3 regions of the Paenibacillus sp. FSL R7-0204 genome follow, and region 3 is predicted to be linked to each of the others. Evidence: riboswitches for the same ligand, from Rfam matches in the RefSeq annotation. Region 3 holds a riboswitch; each other region holds the start of a gene.

Region 1 (5,792 bases), 4.4 Mb from region 3:
GCTCATCCATCATTTCGATACGTCAGCTCCGAAGTACTTCTCGGAGATCTTAAGGTAGGTCCCGTCGCTCTTCATAGCGGTCAGCGCTTCGTTCACAGCCTGCACCAGCTCGTCATTCCCTTTCAGGAAAACTGCGGCACTATACGAGCCTTCGGCAATCTCATCCACCTTCTTGATCTTGATATCCGGCTTCTGCTTCTTCAGGTCGAGGAAGGACAAGCCGTCATTAACGGTAGCATCGATCCGGCCGGAGGTCAGCAGATCAATCGCCTGATTGAAGCCCTCGGTGGATACGATCTCGGCACCGTTGTCTGTGGCGATTTTGCCGAGGTTACTGGTGAGCGACTGACCGGCTTTTTTACCCTTGAGATCAGCGAATGTCTTAATATCCTGATTATCCTCCGGCACGATCAGCACAGCCTTGGAGACAATATACGGATCGGAGAAATCATATTTCACTTTGCGCTCATCGGTGATCGAGACTTCATTGAAGATCACATCGAAGCGCTTCGCATCCATCCCTGCAAAAATCCCGTCCCACTGCGTCTCAATGAACTCCGGCTTCACACCCAGGCGCTTGGTGACTTCTTCGGCGATTTCGACATCGAAGCCCGTCAGCTTGCCGTCCGCATCATGGAAGGTGAACGGTGCGTAGGTCCCTTCGGTTCCGATGCGCAGCTTGCCGCTGGCTTTGACAGCCTCCAGACTGTTCTGCTCCCCTGAAGCTGCACCCTCTGAAGCCGCTGCCGTGGGTTCAGCCGCAGTATTGCCGCCCGCTGCTGTCTTGTTATCATTGGTTCCGCAAGCTGCAGCCGTGACCATGGTCAGGAGCAGCATAATAGTTAAACTCAGTTTTTTCATTTGATGAATCCCCTCTCATATCTTCTCTGCAGACACCAGCTTAGCTTGCCCCAATTTCTGCTCCTGCAACACAAAAAGCGACCCTCCGGGAAATGGAGAATCGCTGCTCTATGGACTACATAAGCTCTGCTTCTATATGGGTATTACTATACATGCATGATTTCCGGTGCTGCCTTCTCCTTAGAACGTTCAGTTCCGGAATGGCGGCCGCGGCGCAGAAGCAGTCCAAGAACCGCACCGCCAAGCGCGACAAACATCATAATGTGGAATGTGTCCGCGAAGCCCTGGGATAATACGGTTTGCTTAGCCAGCAGCAAAGCTTGCTGTGAAGCGCCTGCGGTGCTTTTACCGGCAGCCGCCGCCGCTTCCTGCATCTCTATGCCGCGCGCCGTTGTTCTTGCGGTCAGAATCGTAACCAGCGTCGAGACGGCCAGCGAAGTAATTACCTGCTGCATCGAGTTCGTCAGCGAGGTTACCCGGTTCACCAGATGGCTGGGCGCCTTGTTGAGCAGATGCGTGTTCATGGGCATCATCATCATCCCCATGCCCGCCCCGCACATGATCAGCGGAAGGATCAAATCACGGCTCTGCGTGGTAAGATCCACATGAGAATATTGAAATAATGCGCCGGAGACCAGACTGAGACCGCAGACCACGAGCCAGCGCACACCGATCCGGTCGAACAGTATCCCGGCAATCGGCATCATCAGCCCGGAAGCGATCGCTTGCGGCAGCAGCGTCAGACCGGTATCAAATGCGCCGAAGCCGCGGGCCTGCTGCAGAAATTGCGGGAGCAGGAATAACGCGCCGTATAAGCCGAACTGGGCAATCCACTGCACGATGATTCCTGTCGTGAAATCTACGGATTTCAGAATCCGCAGCTCCAGCAGCGGTGTCTTGGAGCGCAGCTCGGCGATGACAAAAGCAATCAGCGCCACAGCGCCCAGCAGCAGCCCAATCAGCGTCTTATCAGAGGTCCAGCTCTGAGCGCCCTGGCTAACCCCGTAAGTGAGCGATGCAAAAGCCAGCGGGCCAAGAACCATACCTAGCTTATCCATGCCGGGCACGCTGTTCTTCGCCGCACTCGGCAGCTTGCGCAGTCCAATCAGTACAGCAATGATGCCAATCGGAATATTAATGAGGAAGATCCAGCGCCAGGAATGGTATTCAACCAGCCAGCCCGACAATACCGGACCAATAGCCGGTGCGAACAGAACGGGAATGCCCATAATCCCCATGACAACGCCGACCTTACTTTTGGGAGCCAGTCTGTATACGTAGGCCATTCCTACAGGGAGCACACAGCCGCCGCCCAGTCCCTGAATAACCCGGAAAACAATCAGCCACTCGGCGCTGCTTGGTGTAGCGCACAGAATCGAGCCTATCGTGAACACAATTACCGCTGTCAGGAAGACCGTCTTGGCTCCGAACCGGTCAGACAGCCAGCCTGACAGCGGAATAACGGAAGCTTGGGCCAGCATATATCCGGTAACTACCCACTGCAGCGTATGCAGGTCCGTCTTGAAATCCACCACCAGCCTGGACAAGGCTACGTTCATCGCCGTACTGTCCAGCACAACCATAAATACTCCTGCAATAATAGCCAGCAGCGGAACCAGAATGCTGGACAGCCGGAAATCGGCTTCCTGCTTCAAGGTCTGATCCATGTCTCTTCTCCTCCTAAAGCTGTCCGCGTTCTAGATTGACCTGCGGGCAGATTGTTCTATATAATGAGTGAACGGACAACTGTCCGTAAGTGCAATTCATAGTCTACGGACAATTGTCCGTTGTGTCAATTCTTTTATTTATTTTTCTGTAAATCACTGATTTATTTCTGAAAGGGGTCCTCATGAACAAGCCAGACACCGATGCTGCACAGCTCCCGCGCTCAGCTCCGCAAGCCATAGAATCCGCTCCGCCAGTGTCCGCCGATCCTTATGTACAGCGGATTCTTGAAGCTGCCCGCCAGTTGTTCACTGAGAGCGGACTTGAGGCGGTCAGCATGTACAGCATTGCCAAGCGTGCAGGCATAGGGCAAGGCTCCCTGTACCGCCGTTTCACGGACAAGGGTGAGATCTGTTCTGCACTACTGAAGGGCAGCGCAGATCAATTCCTGTCCGGGCTGGAGCAGCAGGTCGCTGCCAGTGCCGGAGAACTCCCGGCTCTCGCTCAGCTGCAGAGCAGCATTGAGCAGATTGCCGATTTCATTGAGCAATATGCCGAGCTGCTGAATATGATCAAAGCCGAGTTCACCGGCAAGAAGCAGCTGACCCAGTTTGAGCATCCTTTTTTCCAGCGGCTGGGGGTGATGATGACAGAACTGCTAGAGCGCGCTGCGGCAGGGGGCGAGATTATTGACATTGATCCGGCCTTTGCGGCCACCGCCTTAATCTCTGTCCTCAGTCCCGATCTGTACCTGTATGAGCAGAAGCGGCACCACTCCTCCAAGCTGGACATCTCCAGGGGCATCATCACTTTGTTCGTGACCGGTCTGGCAAAGCGCTGACCGCCTGCCCTTTACAAGAGGAGAATTTGTGGTATATTAAGTAGCAATTACGAATTCAATAGCAACATTATTCACTAGGGGAGTCGGCCGACTGAGACGGAGCTTAAGCTCCGGACCCTTTGAACCTGATCTGGATCATACCAGCGGAGGGAAGTGGAGCAGAATGTATCAGTGGTTCTCATCACACCAGCAGCTGACTGTACCTTCCGCCCCATTCATTGCCTCCGGGAATGAATGGGGCTTTTTTGTGCTCCGCGAAGTATCTATTTCAACACGAGGAGGCTTCGTACATAGTCTTATGATCAACATTAGCAATCTATCCTATGCTTTCGGGACCGGTTCGTCCCGGACCCCCGTCTTCTCAGGGCTATCCATGAATGTGCAGCGCGGCGAATTCATTTCTGTCGTAGGCGGAAGCGGATCCGGCAAAAGCACTTTGTTCAAAATCATCGCCGGTCTGCTGGAGCCGGGCAGCGGCAGAATTATGCTGAATGGAGCCGAGTCCATTACAGCAGCGAAAAGGCTGGGCAGTGTGGCCTACATGCCGCAGCAGGATCTCCTCCTGCCTTGGCGGACCGTATTGGACAATTGTCTGCTGCCCTGGGAGCTCAAGCACAGCCGTCCCAAAGCGGCCGCCGTTGCCGAGATCCGTACCCTGCTGCAACGCTTCGGCCTTGAGGGAACCGAAGGGGCTTATCCCCAGGAGCTGTCCGGCGGGATGCGCCAGCGCGTGGCGGTCCTCCGCACCGTGGCGGCGGGAAACAACCTTCTGCTGCTCGATGAGCCGTTCGGGGCGCTTGATGCCATTACCAAGCGTTCGCTGCAGCGCTGGCTGCTGGAGTTATGGGCGGAGCTGGACAAGACGGTGCTGTTCATCACCCATGACCTGGAGGAGGCGCTCCTGCTCAGTGACAGAATCTATCTAATGACTGGCAGAGAGGGCAGCGGAATGCAAGAATTCTCAGCCGGTCTTCCCCGTCCTCGTCATCACAGTCTGAACTATGAACCGCAGTTCGCCGCCCTGCGTCAGGAATTGGAGCTGAAGCTATATGAGAACCGCCGCTCCTAGAAGATTGCTCCAGCATTACGGGCCGGCTGCCCTGCTCGCCCTGCTGACGCTTGCGGTATGGGAGACAGTAGCCCGGCTGGGCCTGGTCCCTCCCTTCATCCTTCCGGCTCCGTCCGCCATCTGCAGGGCCATGCTGGAGGAACGCCGCTTATTATTCGGGGTGCATCTGCCTGCTACCCTGCTTGAGGTACTCACAGGCTTTGCATTGTCGGTGATCTGCGGCAGCCTGCTGGGAATCGCCATGCACCTGTTCCGTCCGCTGGCCAAGGCGCTGTACCCGCTGCTGATTATCAGCCAGACGGTTCCGCTGATCGCGCTCTCGCCCCTGTTCATCATGTGGTTCGGCTACACCTTGTGGAGCAAGGTCGCCGTTGTCTTCCTGACCGCTTTCTTCCCGGTGGTCATCGGCACCTATGATGGCTTGTCCAAGAACACGAACGCCTACCGGGAGCTCTTGCTGACGTACGGCGCGAACCGCTGGCAGATTCTCGGGAAGGTGGGCGTCCCGCTGGCCTTGCCTTCTTTTTTCTCCGGACTGAAGCTGTCGGCTGTGTACTGTGTGATTGGTGCAACCATCGGGGAATGGCTTGGGGGCAGCCAGGGACTGGGCTATTTCAGCCGCAGAATGGCCGGGAATCTGCAGAGCGCCAAGATGTTCGCCGCTGTTGTCTTATTATCCCTGCTCGGTATCCTGCTGTTTCTGGCAGTCGCCGCGCTGGAGAAGATTATTCTGAAGAAAAGAGGACGTTATTCATGACTACTACCCGCTATTCCCGTTATCTGCGCCATACAATTTCAAGGCCAGCCATGCTGCTGTCCGCTCTGCTGCTCTGTATGCTGCCTGTCCTGGCAGGCTGCGCCAATACGAACAATCCGGCGGCCTCCGGCTCCTCGGCGGGGACTGGAGCTGAAGACAACGCCCATAAGCTGACGATTATGCTCGACTGGTATCCCAATGCTGTTCACTCTTTTTTGTATGCGGCAGAGGCTGAAGGCTATTTCGCTGAGGAAGGTCTGGAGGTTGAGATTCAGATGCCGGCCGATACCAATGATGCGCTGAAGCTTGTTGCTGCGGGGAAGGTGGATCTGGCACTGAGTTATCAGCCGCAGGTGCTGATGGCACGGGGCGAGCAGATTCCGGTCAAATCGATCGCTGCGCTGGTGCGCCACCCGCTGAATCATCTCATGGTTGCCGCAGACAGCGGCATTACCCGCCCCGGAGAGCTGTCCGGCAAGCAAGCCGGATATTCCTCCGTCCCGTTGTATGAAGCCATGCTGAACACGATGGTGAAAAGCGACGGCGGGGACCCTTCCTCCCTCAAGCTGGTGGATGTCGGCTATGAGCTGATTCCTGCT
Region 2 (5,792 bases), 7.4 Mb from region 3:
GCCATGTCGGCAGGCAGACTGTTCGCCGGTGTCATCGCAGAGAAGATCTCCTACCGCATCTATGTGCTCGTCAGCTGCTTTGCCGCTTTGCTGCTGCTTATTATTTTCCCGTTCGCCGGTCACCGGCTTGCCGCCTTTGCCATCATCCTGCTGCTTGGCCTGTTCATGTCCGGCATCTTCTCCATCGCGCTGGTCTTCTCCAGCAAGCTGCTGCCCGGCGCGGAAGAATCCACGCCCAGCATTATGATCGCCTCCGGAGGAATTGGCGGCGCAGTACTGCCGCTGCTGACCGGCTGGTCCATGGATCATCTGCAGATCGCCCAGACCTCAGGACTTTTGGCCGCTTTTGCCGCGCTGTTATTCGTGCTGAGCGTAACCGCCTGGAGAATCGGGTAATTGTAAACTACAAGGTCCATATTCTGTAAATAAGGATGGAACCCACCCATGGCTATACCGCATTCCGAGCCCACTCTGCATACCGCCTTGCTGCAATTCATTTTCCCCTTTTCGATTAAGGCGGAGGTCGATCAAGAGCTGATTGAGAGTTTACAGAAGGATGGATTTACGCGTTTTTTTCTTGAGAACAAGGAACTGGAGCATGCCTATTACGGAGAGAACCACTGTGTATCCCATGAGAAAATGGAGCGCAGCTATCTTCCGTTTGCCGCCCATGTCTTGTTTCCGCGTGAGAAGGACAAGGATTCCTTCCGCCGCTTTTCCCGGGTGAGTGATCTGCTGTGCGGGCTGCAAATGCCCTTCCAGACGGTTCCCTTCCGAGTGCTGTCGACCGATGTGTTCCTCTGCCCGTTCGAGCTGGGCTTCCTGACGGTAAGAGTGGCTATTGAGGAGGAGAATCTCCCCTTCAGCATGGTGCTGGAATTCGCCGACCGGTTCCGTAACCTGGAGGATGTGAGTGTTCAGGATGAGCATACCTTCATCCATTGTCATAAGAAGTCTTTTGCCCGGGTGGAGGACTTTGTGTTCAGGCACCTGGCAGCCGGTCTGGAGCCGTATCTCGATCCTGCGGAGACGAATGGCAATTATTTCGAGACCCTGCCCTTCTTCGTCGATGAACGGATGCTGGTGCAGGCCTTCTACGGCGTTAATCTCCCGGAGGATGAGGAAGAGATCAGTGTCGAAATGCTCTACCGTGCCTCCCAGGTGGATGGTCTGACCATCGACGGCAGCCCCTATATGAGTGCAAGTGATCCGGATTATATCAAGCAGTACACCCGGGATCATTGCTACAGCCGCTGGGGTCCGGACACCTACTATATGACCAATGAGCAGACCTTTTGCTGCGTGAGCCGGGCCAAGCCGGAGATTGCTGCAGGTCTGATCAGCCAGATGTACGGCGAATATTATTACGGAATGCTGCTGAGTATTTTTCATAAAATCGTGCTGCTGAAGCTCGCCAACCTCCACTCCCGGCTGCGCATCAACCACGATAACGACGAGATCGAGAATCTGATCTTCCTGATCAACAAATTCTCGGCCAAATTCTACTTCCTGGAGCTGATTTCGCAGTCGCAGGGGCGTGAGATTTTTTTTCAGCTGCGTAAGGTGTATGGCAATGACGCCCTGTTCGATGAGGTGAAAATGACCCTGAATGACCTGTTCCAGTATCAGGACAAATTCCAGGCCAAACGGCGGGATACGCTCCTGATGGTGCTCACCGTCTTTACGGTTATCAGCGGGATTTACGGGATGAACCAGGTGATCGAGGATCTGAAGGGCCAGATCGACTGGAGCAAAATGCTGGAGTACTCCGCGTTCGAGTATCTGGCTCTGTTCCTGACCTTCTCGGGGATCACCGTCAGTGTCGGCTTAACGCTGAGAGAGATCTGGAACGGCATCCGCAGCCGCCGCAAGAAGCGGCATTATACGAGGGATTAAGACACAGAGGGTGGACAACGGCGGGACTGCCGTCTATAATACACCGTAAGAACATAGCAATACCCGTGAACTTTATAGAACCAGGGGTGCTGGAATTGGCCGGCTGAGATTGTATCCCACAAGATACTGACCCTTATACCTGATCTGGATAATGCCAGCGTAGGAATCTTCATTCGGCACAGTGCCTTGAGCGGTACTGAAGCTGAATTCCCCTCACGCAAGTCACTGGCGTCCCGATCTTCGGGACGCTTTTTTGATTCTAAGGATATACAGGATTACGGTTTCTGTAAGCTCTGAAGACCAGGGGTTGCTGGAAGGAGAGAGAAATGGGAGTCAAAAAAACAGTCACACTACTGCTCAGCTCCATGCTGCTGCTTACCGTAGCGGGATGTGGCGGCGGGAACAACAGCGGCAATGCGGGGGCCAGCGCACCTGCTGCCGGTAACAGCACGGCTGCACCTGATGCAACCGCAGCCGCACCCACGGATGCACCTAAGGCGCTAACCCAGGTCAAGATTGCCCTGGACTGGACGCCGAACACGAATCACACCGGCCTGTATGCTGCCAAAGAGCTGGGCTATTACGCGGAGGAAGGGCTTGATGTGCAGATTGTACAGCCTGGCGCTGCCGGGTCCGATACGATGGTCACTTCCGGCGAAGCCCAGTTCGGCATCAGTGCCCAGGAGGCGCTGACCCTGGCCCGTCTGCAGGATGTGCCGCTGGTGTCGATCGCTGCAATCATTCAGCATAATACCTCCGGGTTCGCGGCTCCGAAGGACCGCAATATTAAGACGCCGAAGGACTTTGAAGGCAAAACGTACGGAGGCTGGGGCTCCCCTGCGGAGCAGGCTGCCATGAAAGCCATCATGGACCCTGAAGGCGGGGATGTCTCCAAGGTGAAGCTGGTGAATATCGGCGAAGCGGACTTTTTCACAGCCGTGAAGCGGGATATTGACTTCGCCTGGATCTTCTACGCCTGGACCGGCGTGGAAGCCGAGCTGCGCGGGGAGCCGCTGGATATGCTGTATCTGAAGGATTATGCTCCGCAGCTGGATTACTACACGCCGGTGCTGACCACTAGCGAGAAGGAGATCGCCGAGCATCCTGAAGTGGTGAAGGCCTTCCTGAAGGCTACGTCCAAGGGATATCAGTACGCTATCGATAACCCGGAAGAAGCCGCAACGGTCCTGTCGGATGCTGTACCAGACCTTGATCCCAAGCTGGTGCTGGCCAGCCAGAAATGGCTTAGCCCGAAATACAAGGACGACGCCCCGCGCTGGGGTGAGCAGAAGCTTGAGATCTGGAAGAATTACGCCGACTGGATGTACGGCCTGAAGCTGCTGGATAAGCCGCTGGATGCGGAGAGTACGTTTACGAATGAATTTTTGCCGGAATCATAATGAGCCCGCATGGCGGGAATCTTATACCTAACTTGAAAGGAATGATTGATCATGGCTAATACACTGCTCAGCATTCAGGTAATTCCGAAGACACCGAACAACGAGGATTCCATCCCTTACGTGGACAAGGCCATTGAGGTCATTCAGAAGTCAGGCGTGAAGCATCAGGTGAATCCGCTGGAGACCACGATGGAGGGCGAGCTGTCCGACCTTCTCGATATTGTGCGTGATATGCATGAGGCGCTGATCGCTTCCGGCAGTCCTAGTGTCATCTCCCAGATCAAGATCGCCCATAATCCGGGCGGCATCAGCATGGAGAAGCTGACGGAGAAATACCGGCCGTGAGAAGCACCTGGAAGCTAGTGTGGCCGCCCTTTGTGGCGGTCCTCTTTTTTGTCGGGATATGGCAGCTATCGGTCATGCTATTCGACATCCCGGCTTACCAGCTGCCCAGCCCCGCGGATATCGCGCGTGAATCGAAGAACAACGCCTCCGGGATCTGGGAGCACACCGCCGCCACGCTGCGGCTGACCCTGATCGGCTTCCCGGTCGGCACAGGCATCGGCCTGCTCACCGCCTTGCTGCTGCATCTGCTGCCCTGGGTCAAGCGGGCGATCTATCCGCTGCTGATCCTCAGCCAGAATGTGCCCTCCATTGCGCTGGCCCCGCTGCTGATTATCTGGTTCGGCTTCGGCCTGCTGCCCAAAATCATCCTGATCACCCTCGTCTGCTTCTTCCCCGTAGCTGTTGCAGCCATGGGCGGACTGGCCCAAAGCGACCGGGTGATGATGAATTATATGAAGATGGCCGGTGCGGGCAAGTGGCAGATCTTCACCCGGCTGGAGCTTCCCGGCTCCTTGCCCTCCCTGTTCTCCGGGCTCAAAATCTCCGCCACCTATGCGGTGATGGGCGCAGTGGTGGCCGAATGGATCGGCGCCGACAAAGGGATCGGCTACTATATGCTGCTGCAGAAGTCCTCTTACCGTGCGGACCGGATGTTCGTGGCTATCGCCATCATCGTGCTGCTGAGTCTCGTATTATTCGCGCTCATTGCCCTGCTGGAGAGATGGCTGGTGCGCTGGAAGCCGCGCAAGGATGCTTAACGTGTACGGAAGGATCATCCAGAACGGAAGTAACCATAATGCACTGAAGGAGGCTGGACGAAGTGTCTGAGCTTACGAGAATTGAACTGGAGAAGGCGGACGTAGATGGACGCCTGGGTACACGGAGTGTGCCGCCTGCGCTCGAAGTCAGCGGCATCAGCAAGTCGTTCCAGCACCGCCGCCGGGAGACGCAGGTGCTGGATCAGGTGTCCCTGACCGTGGAGCCGCAGGAATTCGTCTCCATTGTCGGCCCGTCCGGCTGCGGGAAAAGCACGCTGTTCCATATCATCGGCGGCCTTACGCTGCCGGATACCGGAACCGTGAGCATGAACGGCATCCCGGTGACCGGGCAGCGCGGCAAGATCAGCTATATGCCGCAGCAGCCCGCACTGTTCCCGTGGCGCAGCACACTGGATAACGTCCTGCTTGGCGCCGAGCTGCAAGGCGCCCCCAAGCGGGAGGCCCGCGAGGCTGCACGCCACTGGCTGGCGAAGATCGGCCTCGGCGGCTTCGAGCGGGCTTACCCGCACATGCTGTCCGGCGGCATGCAGCAGCGGGCCGCCTTCCTGAGGGCCATGCTCGCGCCGCAGGAGCTGATGCTGCTCGACGAGCCGTTCAGCGCGCTCGATGCGCTGACCCGCGAGCAGATGCAGCGCTGGCTGCTGGAGCTGTGGGAGGAGAACCGCCGCTCCGTGCTGTTCATCACCCACAACATCGAAGAGGCGCTGCTGCTCTCCACCCGCATCTACGTCTTCTCGGGGCGTCCCGGCTCCGTCCTCCACACCGTGGAGGTCCCGTTCCCGCGTCCGCGCCGCGAAGAGATCGCCGATTCGCCGGAGTTCCTCCGGATGCGGCGCCAGCTCTCAGAGTGGATGCGCGAGGAGCAGGCGAAGAGCCAGAGCTAAGAGGGGGTGCTGCGCTGGTGACTTAGCGGGATAAGCTTGCGCCCCTTGCTATGCGCATCTACAGCGCTCCTGATTCGGCACTGCCTTGTCTATAGCGGCACAACTCTATCTGATTGTATTTACTGCAATAGAATCTGCAATATTCCAGTCAAAATTCACTTCTGCTGTATTTCGTACAGCAGATTTTTGTTTATTTGCCGCAAAACACCACTTTCGAAGATTTCTGCTGTACAGAGTACAACAGAATAGGGTTAATCGCCGATTCAAGGGACATCTGTTGTATAAAATACAGTGGAGCTAACCATTCCACCCATAGCTGTATTACGTGCGATTAAAAGCAGCCAAAAGCATAGTTTGTCTGCTATAACTGTAATTGGTACAACTAAGTTAGCCCAAAATGAGTCAAAACCAGAATATACAGTTAGTTTAATTGCACCAAATTCAGCTATATGGAGTTTCGGCGGTACAACAGGCGATTTAGTTGTACA
Region 3 (5,792 bases):
TCATTTACTTGGAAGAGGATGCTAACGGCGAGTTCATGACCGAATCCGAAGAACTGATGGAGCTGCTGCAATATGAGCTGAACCGGCCCGCTCCGCTGGTGCGTATCCGCAGCCGTGAGGGAGTCGTAGAGCATGACCGGGCGCGCAGTCTGCTGGAGGAGGGCAAGTTTCCTCAGGCTGTAGAGCTGTTGGAGGAGATCACTGCGGGCACCCCGGATTTTTTGGCTGCGCATAATAATCTGGCACTCGCCCATTTCTATATGGGCCGGTTCGCCAAGGCCAAGGAATGTCTGAATGAGGTGCTGAAGCAGGACCCCGGCAATCTGCACGCTCTGTGCAATATGGCCATCTTCCTGCAGTATGCAGGGGACAAGGAGCAGCTTGAGACGCTGCTGGGGATGCTTGAAGCAACGGTGCCCTTCCATCAGGAGCATGTATTCAAAATGGCTACAACTATGGGTATCCTGGGCCGGCATACCGCTGCTTACAGCCATTTCCGCCGTCTGCTGAAGGACGAGGAGGTCGCCGCAGACGCCGGCCTGTATCATTACTGTGCGGCAGCGGCAAGCAATAGCGGAAGACATGATGAGGCGCTGCGCTGCTGGAGACAGGCAGCCAAGCTGGACCCTGCTTCCGCTGTCCCGGCGTTCTTCCTGTCCCAGCTCCAGCAGGCCCGGGCAGAAGGACACCCTATGCCTGCTGTCAGCTATAATTATCAGCTGCCCTTCCAGGAGCAGTTGAAGCAGTGGAAGGGGAATACGGGCAGGTTCACTGAAGAAGTGCGGAATAATCCGCTGCTGCGCGCCTCGTTCTTCTGGGCGCTGCGCTACGGCGATTCCGCTACGAAGCTTCAGGTGACCGAGGCGCTCCGCTGGATTGAGGACGAGGAGATGTCCGAGGTGCTGCGCGGAGTTCTGGAGCAGGAGCCCCTGCAGGAGGACCGCCTGCAGGAGGCAGCATTGTTCAGCCTTCAGCGGCTGATCGGGGAGAACCTGAATGAAGCCGGCGGTTTGCCGGGCGAAGAGCAGGAGCCTGCGGCTGCTCCCGGACCGAAGGGGATACTGCCCGGAACCGGCGGCTTATCGCCGTCCACTACCCGTATTTGAAGCCATAGTTGTTCTAAGACACACACCTACTTGTAAGGAGGCCAATGTAATGTACAAAACGATTGTAATCGGAACAGGCCCGGCCGGGCTGACTGCCGCGATTTATCTGGCGCGTGCGAACCTGAGCCCGCTGGTAATTGAAGGCTTGCAGCCGGGGGGGCAGCTGACAACGACGACAGAAGTGGAGAACTTTCCAGGCTTCCCTGAAGGGATTCTGGGTCCTGACCTGATGGACAATATGCGCAAGCAGGCGGAACGCTTCGGCGCTGAATTCAAGAACGGCTGGGTGGAGTCGGTGGACTTCTCACAGCGCCCGTTCAAGGTAACCGTGGACGGGATGGGTGTACTGGAAGCAGAGTCGGTTATTATTTCAACCGGGGCTTCTGCAAGATATCTGGGCATCCCGGGCGAGCAGGAGAATGTGGGACGCGGGGTCAGCACCTGTGCGACCTGTGACGGCTTCTTTTTCCGCAATAAAAAAATTGTCGTCGTCGGCGGCGGAGACTCTGCCATGGAGGAAGCCAGCTTCCTGACCCGCTTTGCGTCCAGCGTAACGCTGGTTCACCGCCGTCCCGAGCTGCGTGCCTCGAAGATCATGCAGGACCGGGCGCGTGATAACAGCAAGGTAACCTGGGCCTTGAACCGCACACCGGTGGAAGTAACGGTAGGAGAGACCGGTGTGAAGGGCCTTACGGTGCTTAATAATGAGACAGGTCAGACAGAGCTGGTAGAGGCAGACGGTGTGTTCGTAGCAATTGGACACACGCCGAACACAGCCTTCTTGGGCGGTCAGATCAACACGGATGCTAATGGCTATATCGTGGTGAACCCGGGTACTACCGAGACCAACATTCCGGGTGTATTCGCCTGCGGCGATGTGCAGGATACCCGTTACCGTCAAGCGATATCGGCAGCGGGAACCGGCTGTATGGCCGCTATGGATGCCGAGAAGTTCCTGGAAGGCACCATGGTGCACGACTGGAGCGAATCACTGGACAAATAACGGGTTTACAAGAATTACCCGCACAGGTAAAATGTATTTAATTAGATAAGATACCCACTAGGGGAGCCTGAATAGGCTGAGACGGGAAAATTGAATTTCCGGACCCTTGAACCTGATCTGGATCATACCAGCGTAGGAAAGTGGAGTCGGACCTTTTTTGAATACAGTCTTATTTGGCTGTTTCTTTAATAAAGCCGCTCCAGGTGGAGCGGCTTTTTGACTTGCAGGAATCTATAGATTCTTCAGCTCAATCTGCTGCGTGACCTCTTATCTGATGAATGTACAGAACGAAGAGGAGGAGATTGAAATGACAGGAATGGTAAAAAACGAAGAGGTGGATCTTTCCGGATTCCCCGCAAGCCGTAAAGTGTATGTGGAGGGCACACGCCCGGATATCCGGGTTCCGATGCGGGAGATCAGCCTCAGCAGAACCGAAGGCGTTGCCGGGGAAGAGGAGAATGCTCCGCTGCGTGTCTATGACACAAGCGGTATTTATACGGATGCTGCGGAGGCGACGGATATTCGGAGGGGGTTGCCGCCGCATCGTTCAAGCTGGATCGCGGAGCGTGGTGATTCGGAGGAATACACCGGAAGGGCGGTGCGGCCGGAGGATAACGGAATCCGCAGAGAAGGGGCTTCCGCCGAAGCTTGTCCAGGACTGCGCAGGAATCCCCGGCGGGCCTATGCAGGCGGTAATGTGACCCAGCTGCATTATGCAAGGCAAGGGATCATCACACCGGAAATGGAGTATATTGCGATCCGGGAGAATATCCGGCCGGAGTTCGTAAGGGATGAAGTGGCAGCGGGCCGTGCCATTATTCCGGCCAATATCAATCACCCGGAGAGTGAGCCGATGATTATCGGCCGTAACTTCCTGGTGAAGATCAATGCGAATATCGGAAATTCTGCGGTCACTTCTTCTATAGAAGATGAAGTGGAGAAGATGCGCTGGGCGACACGCTGGGGGGCTGACACCATTATGGATCTATCCACCGGCTCCAAGATCCATACCACCCGGGAGTGGATTATCCGCAATTCTCCTGTGCCGGTTGGTACAGTGCCCTTATACCAGGCGCTGGAGAAGGTGAACGGCATAGCCGAGAACTTAACCTGGGAGCTCTACCGTGACACGCTGATTGAACAGGCGGAGCAGGGGGTGGATTACTTTACTATTCATGCAGGGGTGCTGCGGCGCTATATTCCGCTCACTGCCCGGAGAATGACCGGCATCGTATCCCGGGGCGGTTCGATTATGGCCGCCTGGTGCCTGGCCCATCAGCAGGAGAACTTCCTGTACACACACTTTGAAGATATATGTGAGATCATGAAGACGTATGATGTGGCCTTCTCACTTGGGGATGGCCTGCGTCCCGGCTCTATCGCCGATGCCAATGACGAAGCTCAGTTCGCCGAGCTGGAGACGCTGGGAGAACTGACGCTACTAGCCTGGAAGCACGATGTTCAGGTCATGGTCGAAGGTCCGGGACATGTGCCGCTGCACAAGATTAAGGAGAATATGGATAAGCAGCTTGAGATTTGCCGGGAAGCTCCTTTCTATACGCTTGGGCCGCTGACTACGGATATTGCACCCGGCTATGATCACATCACTTCGGCCATCGGAGCAGCGATGATCGGGGGGCTCGGAACGGCGATGCTGTGTTACGTTACCCCTAAGGAGCATTTAGGCCTGCCTGACAAGAATGATGTGCGCGAAGGCGTTATTACCTACAAAATTGCTGCACATGCCGCAGACCTCGCGAAGGGGCATCCGGGAGCGCAGGACCGTGACGATGCGCTGTCCAAGGCGCGGTTCGAGTTCCGCTGGCGCGACCAGTTCCATCTCTCCCTCGACCCTGAAAGGGCGCTCGCGTATCATGACGAGACCCTTCCGGCGGAGGGGGCGAAGCAGGCGCATTTCTGTTCGATGTGCGGACCTAAGTTCTGCAGCATGCGGATTTCGCATGATATCCGTAATTCCCATAGATGGAGTTAATCACTGTAATTTAGCTGCTAATACAGCGGAATCATAACATTCTTAGGCTATCCCCCAAGCTGAATGGCTTGCAGGGATAGTCTTTTTGTAGTTAGTGATTACAATCACAATCCACCCCTGTACCCTATGCTAAGCTGTTGTTGAGAAGAATTCTCATTAGTGAGGTGTGTAAAAGGATGAGCAAAGCGTTGAAGCTGGATGAACCGGTCTTTGAGCTGGTAACCAGGCACCCGGAAGTGGTGGAGATCATGGTGGAGCTGGGATTCCGTGATATTGCGAAGCCTGGAATGCTGCAGACTGCAGGAAGATTCATGACCCTGTCCAAAGGAATGAAATTAAAAAAAATAGAGCTGGAAACCGTTCGGCTGGCCTTTTGGCAGCATGGTTTCGAGATTATAGAATAGAAGGAGAGATTACGATGAGCGAACTGATTAATAACCGCGAGGTCGATATTCCGGAACAGACACGCCGTCAGGCTATGCTGAGAGAGATCATCAAGGAGCTGCATGCAGGCAAAAGCGTGGAGGAGGTTAAGGCGCGTTTTGAAGAGGCGGTAGGCGATGTTACGGTGGAGGAAATCTCCGCCATGGAGCACTCCCTGATGACCGAGGAAGGTATTCCGGTAGAGGAAGTACAGCGCCTCTGCTCTGTGCATACGGCGATTTTCAAAGGCTCGATTGAACAGATTCACCGTTCTTCTAAGCCTGAGGAGCAGCCCGGTCATCCCGTGCATACATTCAAGCTGGAGAACCGCGAGATCGAGCGTCTGGTCAACTTCCGGCTGGAGCTGCATGCGGATAAGTTCAAGAAGAACGACAGTGATGAGATTATTTTCAAGCTGCTGGAGGACCTGAGTCTGCTGCTTGATCTCGACAAGCACTACAGCCGCAAGGAGAATCTCCTGTTCCCATACCTCGAGAAGTACGGCATTTACGGTCCTACGAAGGTAATGTGGGGAGTCGATGACGGAATCCGCAATATGATCAAGGAAGCCAAGAAGGCGCTTAGTGCCTATAAGGGGGACAGGGGGCAGATTACAGCCGCACTGGAGGAGATCATTAAGGAAGTCAATGAGATGATCTTCAAGGAAGAGAATATTCTGCTCCCGATGGCGCTGGATAAGCTGACTGAGGATGAGTGGGTCAAAATTGCCCGCGAAAGCGATGAAATCGGCTTCTGCCTGACTGCGCCGGACCAGGAATGGATACCGGAACGTGCGGCGGAGCCTGAGGGCGCTGATGTTCCGGCGGAAGAAGGGGAAGGCCTGTCCCCGCAGGGCTTCATCCGGTTCGAGACCGGGTTGCTGTCGCTCCACCAGCTCGAGACGCTGATGAATCATCTGCCGGTGGATCTCACCTTTATTGATGAGAACGATGTCGTCCGCTACTTCTCGCATGGCAAGGAACGGATCTTCGCCCGGACGAAAGCTGTCATCGGCCGCACTGTGCAGAACTGCCATCCGCCGCAGAGCGTGCATGTTGTTGAGAAGCTGCTGGCTGATTTCAAAGCCGGAGTGAAGGATGCCGAGGATTTCTGGATTAACATCAAAGATAAATTCATCTATATCCGTTACTTCGCCGTGCGGGATGCAGACGGCCGTTATATGGGGACGCTGGAATTCACCCAGAATATCGCACCGATCCGTGCCCTTGAGGGCCAGAAGCGAATTTTGTCGGAATAACAGTATTAT

Evidence for each region. A riboswitch is a leader RNA that binds a small molecule or an ion and turns the genes downstream of it on or off. The one in region 3 is predicted to bind thiamine pyrophosphate.
Region 1: it holds a riboswitch for thiamine pyrophosphate, as region 3 does, so the genes downstream of both, MKX42_RS19595 (ABC transporter ATP-binding protein) here and thiC (phosphomethylpyrimidine synthase ThiC) in region 3, are expected to answer to the same signal.
Region 2: it holds a riboswitch for thiamine pyrophosphate, as region 3 does, so the genes downstream of both, MKX42_RS32205 (ABC transporter substrate-binding protein) here and thiC (phosphomethylpyrimidine synthase ThiC) in region 3, are expected to answer to the same signal.

Annotation. Positions count from the first base shown of each region.
Region 1 covers NZ_JBBOCA010000001.1:4,432,026-4,437,817, forward strand. The annotation lists gene MKX42_RS19575 (amino acid ABC transporter permease) at 1-10, opposite strand, end outside; gene MKX42_RS19580 (amino acid ABC transporter substrate-binding protein) at 10-861, opposite strand; gene MKX42_RS19585 (DHA2 family efflux MFS transporter permease subunit) at 1,008-2,528, opposite strand; gene MKX42_RS19590 (TetR/AcrR family transcriptional regulator) at 2,711-3,367, shown strand; TPP riboswitch at 3,434-3,536, shown strand; gene MKX42_RS19595 (ABC transporter ATP-binding protein) at 3,531-4,436, shown strand; gene MKX42_RS19600 (ABC transporter permease) at 4,417-5,193, shown strand; gene MKX42_RS19605 (ABC transporter substrate-binding protein) at 5,190-5,792, shown strand, end outside.
Region 2 covers NZ_JBBOCA010000001.1:7,430,147-7,435,938, forward strand. The annotation lists gene MKX42_RS32195 (MFS transporter) at 1-396, shown strand, start outside; gene MKX42_RS32200 (hypothetical protein) at 445-1,896, shown strand; TPP riboswitch at 1,969-2,079, shown strand; gene MKX42_RS32205 (ABC transporter substrate-binding protein) at 2,223-3,296, shown strand; gene MKX42_RS32210 (thiamine-binding protein) at 3,348-3,641, shown strand; gene MKX42_RS32215 (ABC transporter permease) at 3,638-4,399, shown strand; gene MKX42_RS32220 (ABC transporter ATP-binding protein) at 4,480-5,304, shown strand.
Region 3 covers NZ_JBBOCA010000001.1:40,964-46,755, reverse strand. The annotation lists gene MKX42_RS00205 (tetratricopeptide repeat protein) at 1-1,106, shown strand, start outside; gene trxB (thioredoxin-disulfide reductase) at 1,156-2,109, shown strand; TPP riboswitch at 2,159-2,265, shown strand; gene thiC (phosphomethylpyrimidine synthase ThiC) at 2,417-4,102, shown strand; gene MKX42_RS00190 (DUF1858 domain-containing protein) at 4,279-4,506, shown strand; gene MKX42_RS00185 (DUF438 domain-containing protein) at 4,521-5,783, shown strand.